Regions from separate parts of the Bradyrhizobium ottawaense genome, predicted to be linked through region 1. Evidence: riboswitches for the same ligand, from Rfam matches in the RefSeq annotation. Region 1 holds a riboswitch; each other region holds the start of a gene.

Region 1 (4,981 bases):
CCGCCGACTACGATCGTCGCTATCGGCCTGTCGGTGCCGAGCCACGCTTTCCGGAGGCCTCGTGATGGCGGCAGGCTTCGTCATCTCCGCGCCGGCTTCCGGCGTCGGCAAGACCACGCTGACGCTGGCGCTCGCGCGCGCCTGGCGCAATCGCGGATTGAACGTGCAGTGCTTCAAGAGCGGTCCCGATTACATCGATCCCGCCTTCCACGCCGCCGCCACGGGGCGCGCTTCCGTCAACGTCGATAGCTGGGCGATGGACCGCGGGGGCATCGCCCATCTCGTCAGCCGCGGCGCGGACGCCGATGTCGTGCTCGCCGAGGGATCGATGGGCCTGTTCGACGGCGTCGCCGCGCGCGGTGTCTCCGGCACCGGTGCCACCGCCGACATTGCGGAGATGCTGGGCTGGCCGGTGGTGCTGGTGATCGATCCTTCCGGTCAGGCGCAGACCGCGGCGGCGATCGCCGCGGGACTTCGCGATTATCGCCCCGGTGTGCGCCTTGCGGGCGTCGTGCTCAACCGCGTTGCCAGCCCGCGCCACGAAGACCTCGTGCGGCGTGCGCTCAACGATTCCGGCATTGCCGTGTTCGGCGCGCTGCCGCGTCATGCCGAGATCAGCCTGCCGAAGCGACATCTCGGCCTGGTGCAGGCCGAAGAGCAGGGCGAGATCGGCAAGCTGATCGACGAGGCCGCGCGCTTCGTCGCCGAGCATGTCGATCTCGATGCGGTGCTGCGATCGGCTGCCAGCTGGTCGCCGCAACCTGCCGCGAATGGGCTGAACGTGACACCGCCGGGGCAGCGCATCGCGCTGGCCCGCGATGCGGCGTTCTCCTTCGTCTATCCGCATATGCTGGAAGCCTGGCGCCGGGCGGGCGCGGAGATCTCGACATTCTCGCCGCTCTCCGATGAAGCGCCTGACGCGAGCGCCGATGTGTGCTGGCTGCCCGGCGGTTATCCCGAGTTGCATGCCGGCAAGATCGCGGCCAATGCGCGTTTTCGCAGCGGCCTGCGCGCCTTCGCCGAAACGCGGCCGGTGCACGGCGAATGCGGGGGCTATATGGTGCTGGGAACCGCTTTGACCGATGCGGACGGAATCCGCCACGAGATGACAGGCCTGCTTGGCCTGGAGACGAGCTTTGCCAAACGCCGCATGCATCTCGGTTATCGTCTGGCCGAACTCGCCGCGCCGATGCCGGGACATCGCTCCGGCGCGCGCCTGCGCGGCCACGAATTCCACTATTCGACCATTCTTGCCCAGCCTGATACGCCGCTGGCGGTCGTGCATGATGCGACTGGCGCAGTCATCGCCGAGACCGGCTCGCAGCGCGGCCACGCCACCGGCACCTTCTTTCATCTGATCGCGGAGGACCGGTGAGCGGATTCGTCTCCTTCATCTCCGCCGGGCCCGGCGACCCCGAGCTTCTCACGCTCAAGGGCGCCGCGCGGCTGCGCGAAGCCGACGTCGTGCTCTATGACGATCTTGCCTCTGGCGCGATCCTCGATCTCGCCCGGCCAGGCGCCAATCTCGTCGCGGTGGGGAAACGGGCAGGGCGTCCCTCGACCAAGCAGCACCACGTCAACCGCCTGCTGGTCGACTATGCGGCGACAGGCGCACGCGTGGTGCGGCTCAAGTCGGGCGACGCCGGCATTTTCGGCCGGCTCGAGGAAGAACTTGAGACGCTGCGTGAGGCCGGCATCGGCTACGAGATCGTTCCCGGCGTGACATCGGCCTGCGTTGCCGCGGCGCAAGCCGGCATTCCCCTGACCCGGCGCCATACCTCGCGCCGGGTGCAGTTCGTGACCGGGGCTGATGTCACCGGCGCGTTGCCGCCTAACCTGAACTGGGGGGCACTGGCCGACCCGGAAGCGACGACCGTGGTCTATATGGGCCGGCGCACCTTTCCGGCGCTTGCCGCAAAGTTGATCGCGCACGGGCTCGCTGCGGATACCCCCGCGCTGTTCGCCGAATCCCTCGGACGCCCCGACGAACGGCTGGTCCGCACCACCATCGCCGAGCTTGCCGAGCAGCTTGCGCGCGGCGGGGCCGCCTCGACGGCCGCCGTGATCCTGTTTGGGGCGCTGGCGGGGGATTATCCCACATGACGGCCTTGGCCGCCCTTCGCCCCTTGACGCAGGCTCAGCGAAAGGGGCACACAAGAGAGGCATGGTGCTCGACGCGGCGCAAAGCGCCGGAGCATAATCGGGAATGGGGGTGGGCGGACCCAGTTGCGGCGCCCAAAACCCCAGCCGCCCCCGCGACTGTAAGCGGTGAGGGACTCCGATCAGCCACTGGGCCGCAAGGTCCGGGAAGGCCGGAAATCCCGGGGAACCGCGAGCCAGGAGACCGGCCCTGCACGTTTTGAGGCCAAGGCCGTCGGGTGTGACGGCAGGAAGGAACTGAGCCATGCATATCGAACCCGGGGTCGTGACGGGCGCCAAGCTCGTGTTGAGTTACGCAACCGGCATCGCCGCAGGCGGCGTTGCGCTGAAGCTCGCGGTCGAGACCGTGCGTGAGCAGGGCATCACGTCGTTCGCGGCGCGGACGCTGGCCACCACAGTCCTCGTCTTCACTTTCTTCGAGATCCTGCCGCACTTCCCGGTCGGCGTCTCCGAGGTGCACTTCATTCTCGGCTCGACACTGTTCCTGCTGTTCGGCGCGGCGCCGGCGGCGTTCGGCCTTGCCTTCGGTCTGCTGCTCCAGGGCGTGTTCTTCGAGCCGGCCGACATCCCGCAATACGGCATGAACGTCACCACGCTGCTGGTGCCGCTGTTCGCGATCCAGGCGATCGCCACACGGATCATCTCGCGCAACACCGCCTATGTCGATTTGAAGTATCGGCAGGCGTTGGCGCTCTCGACGACCTACCAGGCCGGCGTGATCGCCTGGGTGGCGTTCTGGGCGCTCTATGGCTCGGGCTTTGCGATGAGCAACCTCGCCAACATCGCGACGTTCGCGGCGTCCTATGCGCTCGTCATCGTGATCGAGCCGCTCGCCGATCTCGCGGTGCTGGCACTGGCGAAGTCGCTGCGCGGCGTCACCGCGCCCGGCCTCGTCACCCCGCGCCTGCACAACGCGGCCTGAGAGACAAGCGAACGGGCGGCCAGCAGGGCCGCCCGTCGCGTTCGCGATGCTCACACTCTCCCTGATAGGCATCGGTTGCGGCGATCCCGACCAGCTCACGCGCGCCGCTGTTCAGGCGATCAACGCCGCCGATCTCGTCCTGATTCCGCGCAAGGGGGCGGCAAAGTCCGATCTCGCCGATCTCAGGCGGACGATCTGCGCGGACGTGCTCACCAGCGACAAGACAATCATTGCCGAATTCGACCTTCCCGTGCGCGACGCTGGTGAAGCTGACTATCGCAAGGGCGTGGACGATTGGCATGATGCGGTTGCCGCGGCCTGGTCGAAAGCGATCGCAAACCATCTCGAAGGCGAAGGCAAGGTTGCGCTGCTGATCTGGGGCGATCCCTCGCTCTATGACTCCTCGCTGCGCATTGCACGACGGCTCAATCCGTTGCCGACGATCGAGGTCGTGCCCGGTATCACCTCGATCCAGGCGCTGTGCGCGGCGCATGCGCTGCCGCTCAACGACATCGGCGAGCCTTTTCTGGTCACGACGGGGCGGCGCTTGCGCGAAGGCGGCTGGCCGCAAGATGTCGATACCGTGGTGGTGATGCTCGACGGCGGCACGGCGTTTCAATCGCTCGATCAGCGGGGCTTGCAGATCTGGTGGGGCGCCTATCTCGGCATGCCCGACCAGATCATCATGTCCGGCGCGCTCGCCGAGGTTGGCCCGCGCATCGTCGCGGCGCGGCAGGAAGCGCGCGAGCGGCACGGCTGGATCATGGACAGCTACATTCTCAAGCGCGCACGTTAAGCGAGGCAGCATGCTCCCCGAATGGGTCCCCCAGAACTGCCCCGATGTCTCCGCGGCCCATCGCGAGGCGGCGATTGCGCGGCAGGCGCAACTGACAAAACCGACCGGCGCGCTCGGCCGGCTCGAGCAGCTCGCAATCGAGCTTGCGGGCCTGCAGGCGACCGAACAGCCGCGTGCCGCACGGGTGCCGATCATCATCTTCGCCGGCGACCACGGCATCGTCGCGCAGGGCGTATCGGCCTATCCGCAAGCCGTGACTATCGCGATGATGGCGAATTTCGCCGCCGGCGGCGCCGCGATCTCGGTGCTGGCGCGCGAGCTTGGCTCGAGCCTGGAGGTGGTCGACGCCGGCACGCTGGCGCAGGACGAGATGGCAGGAATCGTCACCGACAAGCCGCGCCACGGCACACGCGATTTCAGCGTCGAAGCCGCTCTCGCACCCGCCGAGCTGGGGTATGCGTTCGAGGCCGGCCAGCGCGCCGTCGCACGTGCGGCTGCCCATCAGCCTGATCTCCTGATCTTCGGCGAGATGGGGATCGGCAACACCACGACCTCGGCGGCAATCGCGGCGGGCCTGCTCGGCATCAGCGCCGAAGAGATTGCGGGGAGCGGCACCGGGATCGATGCGGCGGGGCGCGCGCACAAGTCCCGTGTGATTGATGCTGCGATCGCGCGTCACGGCGTTGGCGGCGCTTCGCCGGAAAAAATCCTATGCGCCGTTGGCGGCCTGGAGATCGCGGCGATCTCAGGTGCGATCATCGCGGCCGCGCAGCGCCGCATCCCTGTATTGATCGATGGCTTCATCGTATCGGTGGCGGCGCTGGCGGCGGCACGTCTCAATCCGTCGTGCCAGCCGTTCCTGCTGCCGTCGCATCAATCGGCGGAGCAAGGGCATCGGCTGGTGCTGCGCGCGCTGAACGTGCAGCCGTTGATCAGCCTCGATCTCCGGCTCGGCGAGGGATCGGGCGCCGCCATCGCGCTGCCGCTGGTGCGCCTCGCCTGCAGCCTCCACAACGGCATGGCGACGTTTGCGCAGGCCAATGTGCCGGATCGTCCTAACTGATCCGCTGATTGACGGAGACGACGCGCCAGCCGCTCAGGAG
Region 2 (4,981 bases), 1.4 Mb from region 1:
TGCCGATACATTCGACTGCTTGACAGCGTTACGTCCGTTATTCCGCCGGCATTTCCGACGCGCTTTATGAGGGCTTCGCCGGAACGCGAACCTACGGCCTGACGCTGCGTAAGGATCAAGTGATTTCTTTGGGGCGTGCGGCGCTATTCTTCGAGCATCAGCGGCTCTCTCACTAGGACCGCGCTTTACTCTCTCCACCTGAGGGGAGATCCTCGCGGGCGGCGCCGAACTGGCGATGCTGAACAAACCCGAACCCCGGAACGTTGTCTTTGCAAAAAAAAGTGGCCGACGATGAAGCGCTGGCTCGCGCTGGAGTCAGGCGTGGAGCATCAACCTTGGTCTGGTTGGCGACGGTTTCCATCGGCAAAATGGCCGCTGCCAACGGTTCTGCAATGAAATTTCGCACTTCACACGAAAAGATGTGAAAAAGATCGGTCTGGCTTTCTCTGGCCGATTTAGAAGAAGACGCAATGGAGTTCAGGGTAGACGCCCGCGCATAACTTAACCTTCTTACGCCCGGCAAGATTGATCGTTGATGTCGACCTGGGCAGGTGGAGCAGAGTTAAACAGGCGTTTTCCATGCTTCGAAATCTGGATCGATGACATGCAGACGAATGGGTGCCAGCTAAGCTAGGGTCGAGCCAGTCTGGTCCTCGACGTTTTCTTGCGTACGGCCCCTGAGCTTCCCGGCCTGCGCGCTCGGAAATGCGCAAGCGCTCAGCGGTATGCCGGGTCGCTACCGGTGAACGTCTCCCGGTAACTTCCTCGCCGGTTTCGTCTCACACCCAGTTCCTGGTGCCTTCGACGTTGCTATACTCACGCACAGTGGTGTCCTCACACCGGCTGGAGTGAAGGCGGGAAAACCACATCTCGCAAGCTCGTGCGCGCCGCTGACACTAGGCGGAACAAACGCAATCGCGCGGCCGACCTTCTTGCGACGGGCCGGACTGCTGCGAGAAAGGCACCCGGACCGTTGCGGAAGCTAAAACAAAGCAAGTGCCGAGCGCGTATGTCTTGCAGTCGGTCCGAGGCACTGGGCCATGGAGGAACTGCGGCGCGATGTTGCTCTGCGGCAGTTTACTCGGGCCTTCGCTCTCCTAAGTCTTCCTCTTCATTTGGCTCGGTGCGTTGGAACCAGGAGCCAGGGGCAAATTTCGCGATGCGCTTGGCAAAGGAGGATTGTGGCTCCCAATCCTGTCCTTCTCTCTTTTCGAAAGTGATGACCCCGTTGTGTGCAAAATAACGTGGTCCTTGGATACTACAATTCACCAAGAGCAGAACGCGCCACACGTCACCCGTCTCGGCCGGTTTGCCATTCCGCTTCGGTAAGTAGTCCACTCCAACTGGTTCAATGATAGTACAGCGGCCCTGCCGCAGAAGATCGCCGAGCCGGCCTTGCGGGGTGGCCACGAAGTTGAAGTTGGCCGGATCATGCAGAAAGCGAAGATTTGCGTCCCTTTCGCCATCTGCGACTTCACTGGCGATCAGGGAGAGCGCCAGGGCGCGCCAGCCCAATTCCATCGGCTTCGCATAAGTCGACGCAAGTTCAAACGTGCCGTCGAGGGCGATCTTCCAGGTGATAACGTACTGTTCGTCCGATTTGTTGTCCCGGTGTCTGGTCCACGAAACGAAAATAAAGTCGTTTTGGCCAAGTTCAATAACGCCCCACATTTGAGGCACGAACTGTGCCACCTTCGAGACATTGGAGATAATTTGTTCTATCGTCTCACCATCTTGCGCTCGCCAAGTTGACTTCAATCGTTCGACAAGGGGGCTGTCGCTGGCCCGAATATTATTGCTCATGGCAGCCGGCCAGGCGAGGCAGATTAAAAATCCGACCAAGCAAAGCCATAGCGCGGGTCTTCCAGACATTCTCTTCATAACCCTCGGCCTATCGCGTTTCATCCAAACATCTTGTAAAGCAGGCAACCTCGAACCTGCTATGAGCCATCGCAAGAAGTTTACGGGATGCGACGTGGCACCCGCTGGCTGTCCCGCGCGATCAGGCGCTCCCTGTATGTCATGCGCAGCTAACTTCCCCGACAGCGACTGCGTCAGTTGGCTGAGCTGGACCTGCCCAGCAGGAGGAGACTGGGCATGCCGAGGGTCTGCATTCTTCGTGCCAGGCAATAGGCGGAAATTTTCACAGAGTTTGTGTCGCTCTTGTCGACTTTCTGACCTTTGCACGTTTTCGGTGTTCCTATTCAGTGTATCCGCCGCAGCTTGTGCATCCTTGTCCCGCACCGGATATTTAGCAGAAGAGTTGAACGCCTCGATGCCGGATGCCTGATGGACGGAAGTGCGTTTGCCGCTATTGAGCTGTGTGGTTCGCTATCGTGCCGCCGGCGTTCGAGCTGCATGATTGCCAGCGGCACCAAGCCGGCTTGATCCCGGCTTTGAAGTCTGGGTGGCACGCAAATCAACCCCTCGCCTCGTATGTTGCTAAATTCCGCCACGTGCCTTGGCCTATTCGCTGCAGATCCTTTAGTTGAGAGAATAGCTGGCTAGCCGAGGTGCTGGGCGAAACTCTGGAAATCGCAAGGCCGCATCGAAAGCATTCTGATAGAAACGTCGGTACTCCCGCCGGAAGGCTGCTTCTGTCCCTTTCATCGATCTAGCGTGCGGCTCCGCCTCAAGGCAGCTCCGGATGCTATTCCGGTATCTGAGAAGGATATGTCTGATTATGACATCTCTGATTAGAGAATGTTTCTGGATGGTGGTAAGTCACAGAGATGCACGGTCATTCGGCTAGCAGATGTCGCAGATTAGCTTGCACATAATCTGAGAGGTTGACGGAAGAGTTCTCGTGCCGATAATCCAAGTCGTCGAGGTTCTCCGGTTCCCATTGATCCGGAGCTAAGAGGGAAGCCGGTGCAAATGCCGGCGCTGCCCCCGCAACTGTAAGTGGCGAGCCGCTGTCCAACGATGTCACTGAAGCCTGCACGGCTTCGGGAAGGCCGGACAGCAGCGATGACCAGCAAGCCAGGAGACCGGCCCCGACAATATATTGGTCCACGGGCGGGGTGTCTCGGTGGTACGCCAAGCAGCCGTCGCACGCGCGACTTCTCCTGCCTGCGTCCGCCATGGCCTTTGTCCCCAACAGGGGTTAACGCGATGTCTCCTCTCTCTCTTCCAGTTGCTACGCTCGGAACGCCACGCATCGGCCCAAGGCGTGAGCTCAAGCTCGCTCTAGAAAGCTACTGGTCTGGAAAGATTAGTGAACAGCAGTTGTACGAAGACGCATCCGGCCTACGCGCAGCGAACTGGGCTCGTCAAAAATCGCTCGGCGTCACGATCATTCCGTCAAACGACTTCTCGCTGTATGATCAGGTGCTTGATACAAGTGTCATGGTTGGCGCCATCCCGGAGATCTACGCCTCGAGCGGAGAATCCGTTTCGCTCCAGACGTACTTCGCCATGGCCCGCGGATCGCAATGCGGCGATCAGGATGCGAGTTGCGACCAGAGTACGCGGGGATCTGGCGTGCCCGCGCAGGAAATGACCAAGTGGTTCGATACCAACTACCACTACATGGTTCCCGAGTTTTACCGGGGACAGGCGTTCAGACTGTGCTCTCGCAAACCCGTCGAAGAGTATGAGGAAGCCAGGGCTCTTGGCTTTCAGACCCGCCCTGTCCTGATCGGGCCGGTCACATTTTTAAAGCTCGGCAAGAGTACCGATAGCGCGTTCCAGCCCCTCTCTCTCCTCGATGATCTGATACCTGTCTATATCGACCTTCTGCATGAATTAGCCAAACGAGGGGCAAGTTGGGTTCAGTTTGATGAGCCCTGCCTGGTCCTTGATCTGGATGAGGCGGCGCGACAATCGTTGCTGCACGCCTATAACCGGTTCGCAAAGGAGGGACCCGCTATCAAGATCATGCTTGCGAGCTATTTCGGCGCCCTAGGCGACAATCTGGATACTGCCTTGAGCCTGCCAATTTCCGGTCTGCACGTCGATTTGGTTCGAGCGCCAGAACTATTGGATCAGATCATTGCTGACGGCCGAAGTGATCTCGTCATGTCGCTCGGTGTCATCGACGGCCGCAATGTGTGGCGGTCGAACTTGCCGTCGCTCCGTCAGCGGCTGAAGCCCTCGATTGCGAAGCTTGGCAGGCACCGTGTACAGCTCGCTCCGTCCTGCTCGCTGCTTCACGTGCCGGTCGATGTTGAACTCGAGACCGGGCTCGCGTCCGACGTCAAGAGCTGGCTTGCTTTCTCGGTTCAGAAGATGCGTGAGCTTGCGATCCTGGCGCGGGTACTCGCAGGCGACCAGAATGTTGGGCTAGCTCTTGCCGAGTCGGAATGCGCCGCGACTGCCCGCCGGACCTCGCCGAAGATCCATAATGCCAACGTCGCTGTCCGAATGAGGGCGATCGATCAGACGATGCGCCAGCGCGCCACCCCGTTTGCCCGTCGTTCCGAGATCCAAAGGGAACGCTTTGGACTGCCGGCTTTTCCTACCACGACGATAGGATCGTTTCCGCAGACCGCAGCGGTGCGAAATGCTCGCGCGGCGCATGCGCGAGGTGCGATGAGCGAGGAGCAATACGACAGGTTCCTCAAAGAGGAGATAGCCCGCGCCGTACGTTGGCAGGAGGACATCGGTCTTGACGTCCTCGTGCATGGCGAATTCGAGCGTAATGACATGGTGCAGTACTTCAGCGAGCAACTCGCCGGCTTCGCATTTACAAGGAACGGATGGGTTCAGTCCTATGGTTCGCGCTGCGTTAGGCCCCCGATCCTGTTTGGCGATGTAGTGCGGCCGAAGCCGATCACCGTGGAATGGTGGCGCTACGCGCAATCACTAACTGGTAAGCCGATGAAGGCGATGTTGACCGGACCGGTGACGATCCTGAACTGGTCGTTTGTTCGCGATGATATTCCTAGAAGCGAGGTCTGCCGTCAGCTTGCGCTCGCGATGCGCGATGAAGTCCGCGATCTCGAGAATGCCGGTGCAGCCATAATACAGATCGACGAAG
Region 3 (4,981 bases), 1.4 Mb from region 1:
GATCGTCGGTATCGCCCTCGGATTGATCGTCCTGATGCTGGTCACCTCGATCCTGTCGATGGTGATGTCGAGCCAGGTCGGCGTCCTGCTCGACGAGCTGACCAACCGCTACATCCCGGCCTATGGCGATCTCGCGCGCGTCAACATCCGCTCGCTGGAGCGATCGGTGGCGCTGCGGCGGATGATCATGACGAAGATGCAGGCGTCCTCGGACGAGGAGGCCTATGCGGCGCGCCTTCGCGAGTTCGAGGACGCCGACCGCAAGATCGAGGAGGAGGCCGAGCGCGCGCGCAAGCTGATCAACGCGATCATAGACGACCCTCGCACGCCGTCCGACAACGCCGCGCTGGCACGGATCGAGACCCGCATCGAGACCGCCGTCGGCGAGCTGCGCCGCGATCAGAAGGAGAGCCACGCGAAACTCCTCAACCAGATCGACGCACAGCAGATGGCGGAAGCGCGGATCACGCTCGAGCATATCGACGCGCTGCGCGACCAGTTCAACCAGAAGATCGATGCGATCCGGGCCGACATGCTCAAGCAGGTCTTCGCCAGCACGTCGCAGGTGATCGGCCATCAGCACCAAGCGATCATCGTCTCTGGCATCGTGACGTTGCTCGCGGCGATCGTCGGCTTTGCCTTTGCGCTCCTGGTGTCCAGCGGCATCACGCGCCCGGTGCGGCTGCTGCTCGCCGGCACCCGCGAGGTCGAGGCCGGCCGCTTCGACAAGACCATCACCGTCTCCACGCAGGACGAGATCGGCGAGCTCGCCGCGGCTTTCAACCGCATGACCGAGCAGCTCAGGCACAACGAGCGCATCCGCGAGACCTTTGGCCGCTACATCGATCCCAAGGTGGTGCAGGGGCTGATCGACCGGCCCGAGGTCGCGATCGACGGCGAGCGCCGGGTCATGACCATCATGTTCTGCGACATGAGCGGCTTCACCTCGATGAGCGAGGGCATGACCCCGCGCGGCCTCGTCAGGGTGATGAACCACTATTTCACGGTGATGTCCGGACCGATCAGGGGTAATCGCGGCATCATCGACAAATATATCGGCGACGCCATCATGTCCTATTGGGGCCCGCCCTTCATCGAGGAAGACGAGCAGGCGCTCCTGGCCGGCATCGCCGCAACCGAGATGGTCGACCAGGTGCCCGCGCTGCAGAAGCAGCTGCCCGACCTGCTCGGCATCCGCGCCATGCCGGCGCCGTGTGACCTGCGGATCGGCATCGCCACCGGCGAGGTCCTGACCGGCAGCATCGGCTCCGAGCTGATGATGAGCTTCACCGTGATGGGCGACGCCGTGAACCTGGCCTCGCGGCTGGAGGCCGTCAACAAGGTCTACGGAACCCGCATCCTGATCTCGCAGGCAACTGCTGACGCGATCGGAGCGCGGCTCGAATTGCGCGAGATCGATCGTCTGGCGGTCGCGGGCCAGAGCGCGCCGCAGCCGATCTTCGAGGTGATGGCGCGGGCGGGCGCACTCACCGGCGCGCAGGACAGCCTGCGCACGCATTATGCCGAAGCGCTCGCCGCCTATCGGGCCCGCCGCTTCGACGAGGCGCGCGCCGCCTTCAACGCCGCGCTCGAAGCCGTCCCCGGCGACGGCCCCTCGCGCACGATGCTCGGCCGCATCGCGCAGCTCGAGGCCAAGCCGCCGGAAGAGGGGTGGGACGGCGCCTGGCGGCTGGAGCAGAAATAGCCGTTTTTGTTGCGCCAGCTCGCCCTGTCGGAAAAAACGTTTCTGCTCGATAACGATGTTCGCCGTGACCTATTTCCCGGGCTTAGGTTGGATGTCCTTGAGGCGTTTGACGGGGACACGCCGATGACGGAACTTCAGGACAGGCTGGAACGGTTCGAGACGCTCACCGCCGAATGTGAGCTGATCGCCAAGCTCGCCACCGACAGCACCAAGCGCGAGTTCTATCTGAAACTCTCGGAGCAATACCGTCAGCTGGCGGTGGACATGCGGCAGGCGATCGCGACCAAGGCTGCTGCCTGACGCCGGCTGCAATCCGATCTTAAGGTTTGGCGCGCATCCTTGACCTCGCGAGCGATCGCTCGTGGTGGAAAGGCCGGGGTTCGCTGCAATGCAGCGCACCTCGCGAGTGTCATTTGCCATGCTTGACAGGGCAATCACATGCGCCTCGTTGCCGTGATCATATTCGCGCTCATGACGGCGGCCTGCGACCAGGAGCAGGATATCACCGGCTCGACGCCGACCTGCCCGATGCGGAACTACAGCTACAATCCCCGCGACATGAACCAGTGCGTCAATGCCTGCAAATCGTGCGATCGCGGCACCACGGTCACCTGCACGACCTCCTGCACCCTCAAGGGCGCGCGCTGAGCGCACCGCCTCTGCCTTGTAGGAATGCAACCCGTGGAATGGGCGGTGCCTGGGCACCGGAACGATTCACATGGGTCAATCATTGAAGCAAGTGGGCAGGACGCGGAGTCCGATGGAAATGGGTATGCTCGATCCCGGCCGGTTTCTGGTGTCGTGCTCGCATTGCGATGCCTGGCCGATGGCAGCCAACGTGAAGCGGTCGAGCTGGACGGCGTCCCCGCACGAGGTCCGCTTCGTCTGCACGCGTTGCCGGCGCGAGGAGACCGCGATCGTCTCGGCCTCCGGCGAATTGACCCCGATCAAGCGCGTCGATGTTCCGCCCCGCGATGTCGCTGTCGCCTGGGCCCAGGCGCAACGTGTGCGCGGGCGGACCTGAGCGGCCGGCACCCAACGGTCGATTGACTCGCGGGGCGAACGGCTCGTAAATGATCGGCGACGGTTCTCCTCATGGAGATCAAAAGGGAATGTGGTGCGGGATTGTCCCAACGCCGGGATTATCTCAACGCCACGGCTGCCCCCGCAACTGTAAGCGGTGAATCTTTCGTCTCATGCCACTGGGAAACTCGGTCCTGGGAAGGCGACGCAAGGTCACGACCCGCGAGCCAGGAGACCTGCCGTCAGCCGTGGTCACACGCGAAGATGTCGGTCGGGGAGTACAGACATTAGCTTCACCGGAGCAATCCATCGCTCTGCCGTGAAACCTCGTTCGCTGTGACGTGCCACTGACGTCATACCGAGGTTACCATTGTGTCCCGTCTCGTCTCTGCCGCCAGGCGCTTTGCCGCCGGCCTGCTCGCATCCGTTTCCCTGCATTCGCTCGATCCGTCCTCCGCCTTCGCCCAGCAGGCGCTTGCCGAGCAATTGCCGCCGATCGAGGTGACCAGGTCCGACGATCAGAACCGAACGCGCGCCAGGGCGATCGGCGATGGCGAGGCGGGGGTGAGGACGAATGTCGCGCCGGCAGGCAATGGCGCCGGCTCATCCGGCTCCGGCGGTGAGGCTGCCGCCGGCAGCGGCGGCATCGTCGGGGCCGCGACGACCGTCATCACGGCAGCCGATATCGCGCATTCGCCATCGCAGACGCTCGCCGAGATCATTGCGACGCAAACGCCGGGGGCCCAGATCACGACGTTCTATGGCGGCCAGATCGGCGCCAAGACCAGCGTGGACCTGCGTGGCTTCGGCGCCTTTGCCACTGCCAACACGCTGGTGCTGGTCAACGGCCGGCGGCTGAACGACGTCGACATGGCGCAGGTGGATCTCTCCACCATCCCGCTCAATTCCATCGAGCGCATCGAGGTGACGCGCGGCAATTCCGGCGCGGTGCTCTATGGCGACAACGCGGTCGGCGGTGTGATCAACATCGTCACCAAAAACGGCGTCGGCGGACCGCCCGTGACCGCGCGCATCGAGGCCGGCTTCGGCTCGTTCAACACCAGGCTCGGCAACGTGTCGACCTCGCTCAATTCCGGTCGGTGGTCGACCTCGTTCTACGGCAATACGGTCAGGACCGATGGCTATCGCGACAACAACCGCTATTCCCAGCAGAATGGCGTCGGCAATCTCAATTACACCACGCCAGGCCTGACTGCTTTTCTCACGGTTACCGGTGATAATCAGGAGCTGCGACTGCCGGGCGGCCGCACCGTCGATCCCTCGATCGGCCTCGACGAGCTCAGGGCCAACCGGCGAGGGACCAGCACGCTGTTCAACTACGCCAACCAGCAGGGTTTTGGCGCGACTGCGGGTTTCACCAAGACCCTGATCAGCGGCGTCGATCTCATCGTCGACGGCGGCGTGCGCGACAAGAAGCAGCAGAGTGCATTCTTTTCCAGCCCGACGCCGGTTCCGGCCTTCTTCTCGTCGACCTATGTCGGTTCCCATCTGACGACATGGTCGATCACGCCGCGGCTCAGCGTGAAGAGCCTGCTGCTCGGCATGCCGTCGCAGCTTCTGACTGGCATCGACTATTACGATGCGAGCTTTGAGCAGAACCGCGGCGCCGGGCAGGGGCTCGCCCCCTGGCACAATTACGACCTCAGGCAGCGGACCGTTGCGGGTTATTTCCAGCACACATTGGGAATCGCCCCCACGACAGACATCTCCTACGGCGCGCGGGTGCAGAACGTCAGTCTTGCGGCACGCGACAATTTCGACCCGGCAGCTCCGTTCAACGCCGACATCGGCGCGTTGCCGCTGACGAGCAACGAGACCCAATATGCGCTGCATCTCGGCGCCGAGCATCGTCTGAACGACCAGGTCTCGCTGTTCGGCCGCGTAGCGCGCGCGTTCCGCACGCCTGATGTCGACGAGCGCCTGTCCTCAGGGCCTTCGTTCGATCCCTTGACCTTCGCTGCGATCCCGCAAACGTTCCAGCTCAAGACCCAGACCTCGCAGGACATCGAGGGCGGTGTTCGCATCAAGGGCGGCGGGTTGCAGCTGCAGAGCAGTCTCTATCTGATGGATCTCACCAACGAGGTCCATTTCAATCCGGTCCTGTTCTACAACACAAATCTTGATCCGACCCGCCGCTACGGCTCTGAGACCAGTCTGTCCTATCGCGTCAACGACGCCCTGCTGCTGCGCTCCGGCGTGGCCTATACAAGTGCGGTCTTCCGCGAAGGCATC

Evidence for each region. Region 1 has a riboswitch for cobalamin ahead of CIT37_RS26630 (energy-coupling factor ABC transporter permease). Riboswitches for the same ligand answer to the same signal wherever they lie in the genome.
Region 2: another riboswitch for cobalamin. It lies ahead of metE (5-methyltetrahydropteroyltriglutamate--homocysteine S-methyltransferase); the one in region 1 lies ahead of CIT37_RS26630 (energy-coupling factor ABC transporter permease).
Region 3: another riboswitch for cobalamin. It lies ahead of CIT37_RS19855 (TonB-dependent receptor); the one in region 1 lies ahead of CIT37_RS26630 (energy-coupling factor ABC transporter permease).

The regions. Positions count from the first base shown of each region.
Region 1 covers NZ_CP029425.2:5,567,430-5,572,410, reverse strand. The annotation lists gene cobM (precorrin-4 C(11)-methyltransferase) at 1-65, shown strand, start outside; gene CIT37_RS26640 (cobyrinic acid a,c-diamide synthase CobB) at 65-1,375, shown strand; gene cobA (uroporphyrinogen-III C-methyltransferase) at 1,372-2,103, shown strand; cobalamin riboswitch at 2,149-2,367, shown strand; gene CIT37_RS26630 (energy-coupling factor ABC transporter permease) at 2,405-3,082, shown strand; gene cobF (precorrin-6A synthase (deacetylating)) at 3,129-3,878, shown strand; gene cobT (nicotinate-nucleotide--dimethylbenzimidazole phosphoribosyltransferase) at 3,889-4,941, shown strand; gene CIT37_RS26615 (histidine phosphatase family protein) at 4,934-4,981, opposite strand, start outside.
Region 2 covers NZ_CP029425.2:7,017,104-7,022,084, reverse strand. The annotation lists gene CIT37_RS33060 (hypothetical protein) at 173-523, opposite strand; gene CIT37_RS33055 (nodulate formation efficiency C protein) at 1,078-1,803, opposite strand; cobalamin riboswitch at 2,812-3,013, shown strand; gene metE (5-methyltetrahydropteroyltriglutamate--homocysteine S-methyltransferase) at 3,115-4,981, shown strand, end outside.
Region 3 covers NZ_CP029425.2:4,147,009-4,151,989, forward strand. The annotation lists gene CIT37_RS19835 (adenylate/guanylate cyclase domain-containing protein) at 1-1,705, shown strand, start outside; gene CIT37_RS19840 (hypothetical protein) at 1,715-2,005, shown strand; gene CIT37_RS19845 (hypothetical protein) at 2,144-2,353, shown strand; gene CIT37_RS19850 (hypothetical protein) at 2,466-2,729, shown strand; cobalamin riboswitch at 2,773-2,986, shown strand; gene CIT37_RS19855 (TonB-dependent receptor) at 3,101-4,981, shown strand, end outside.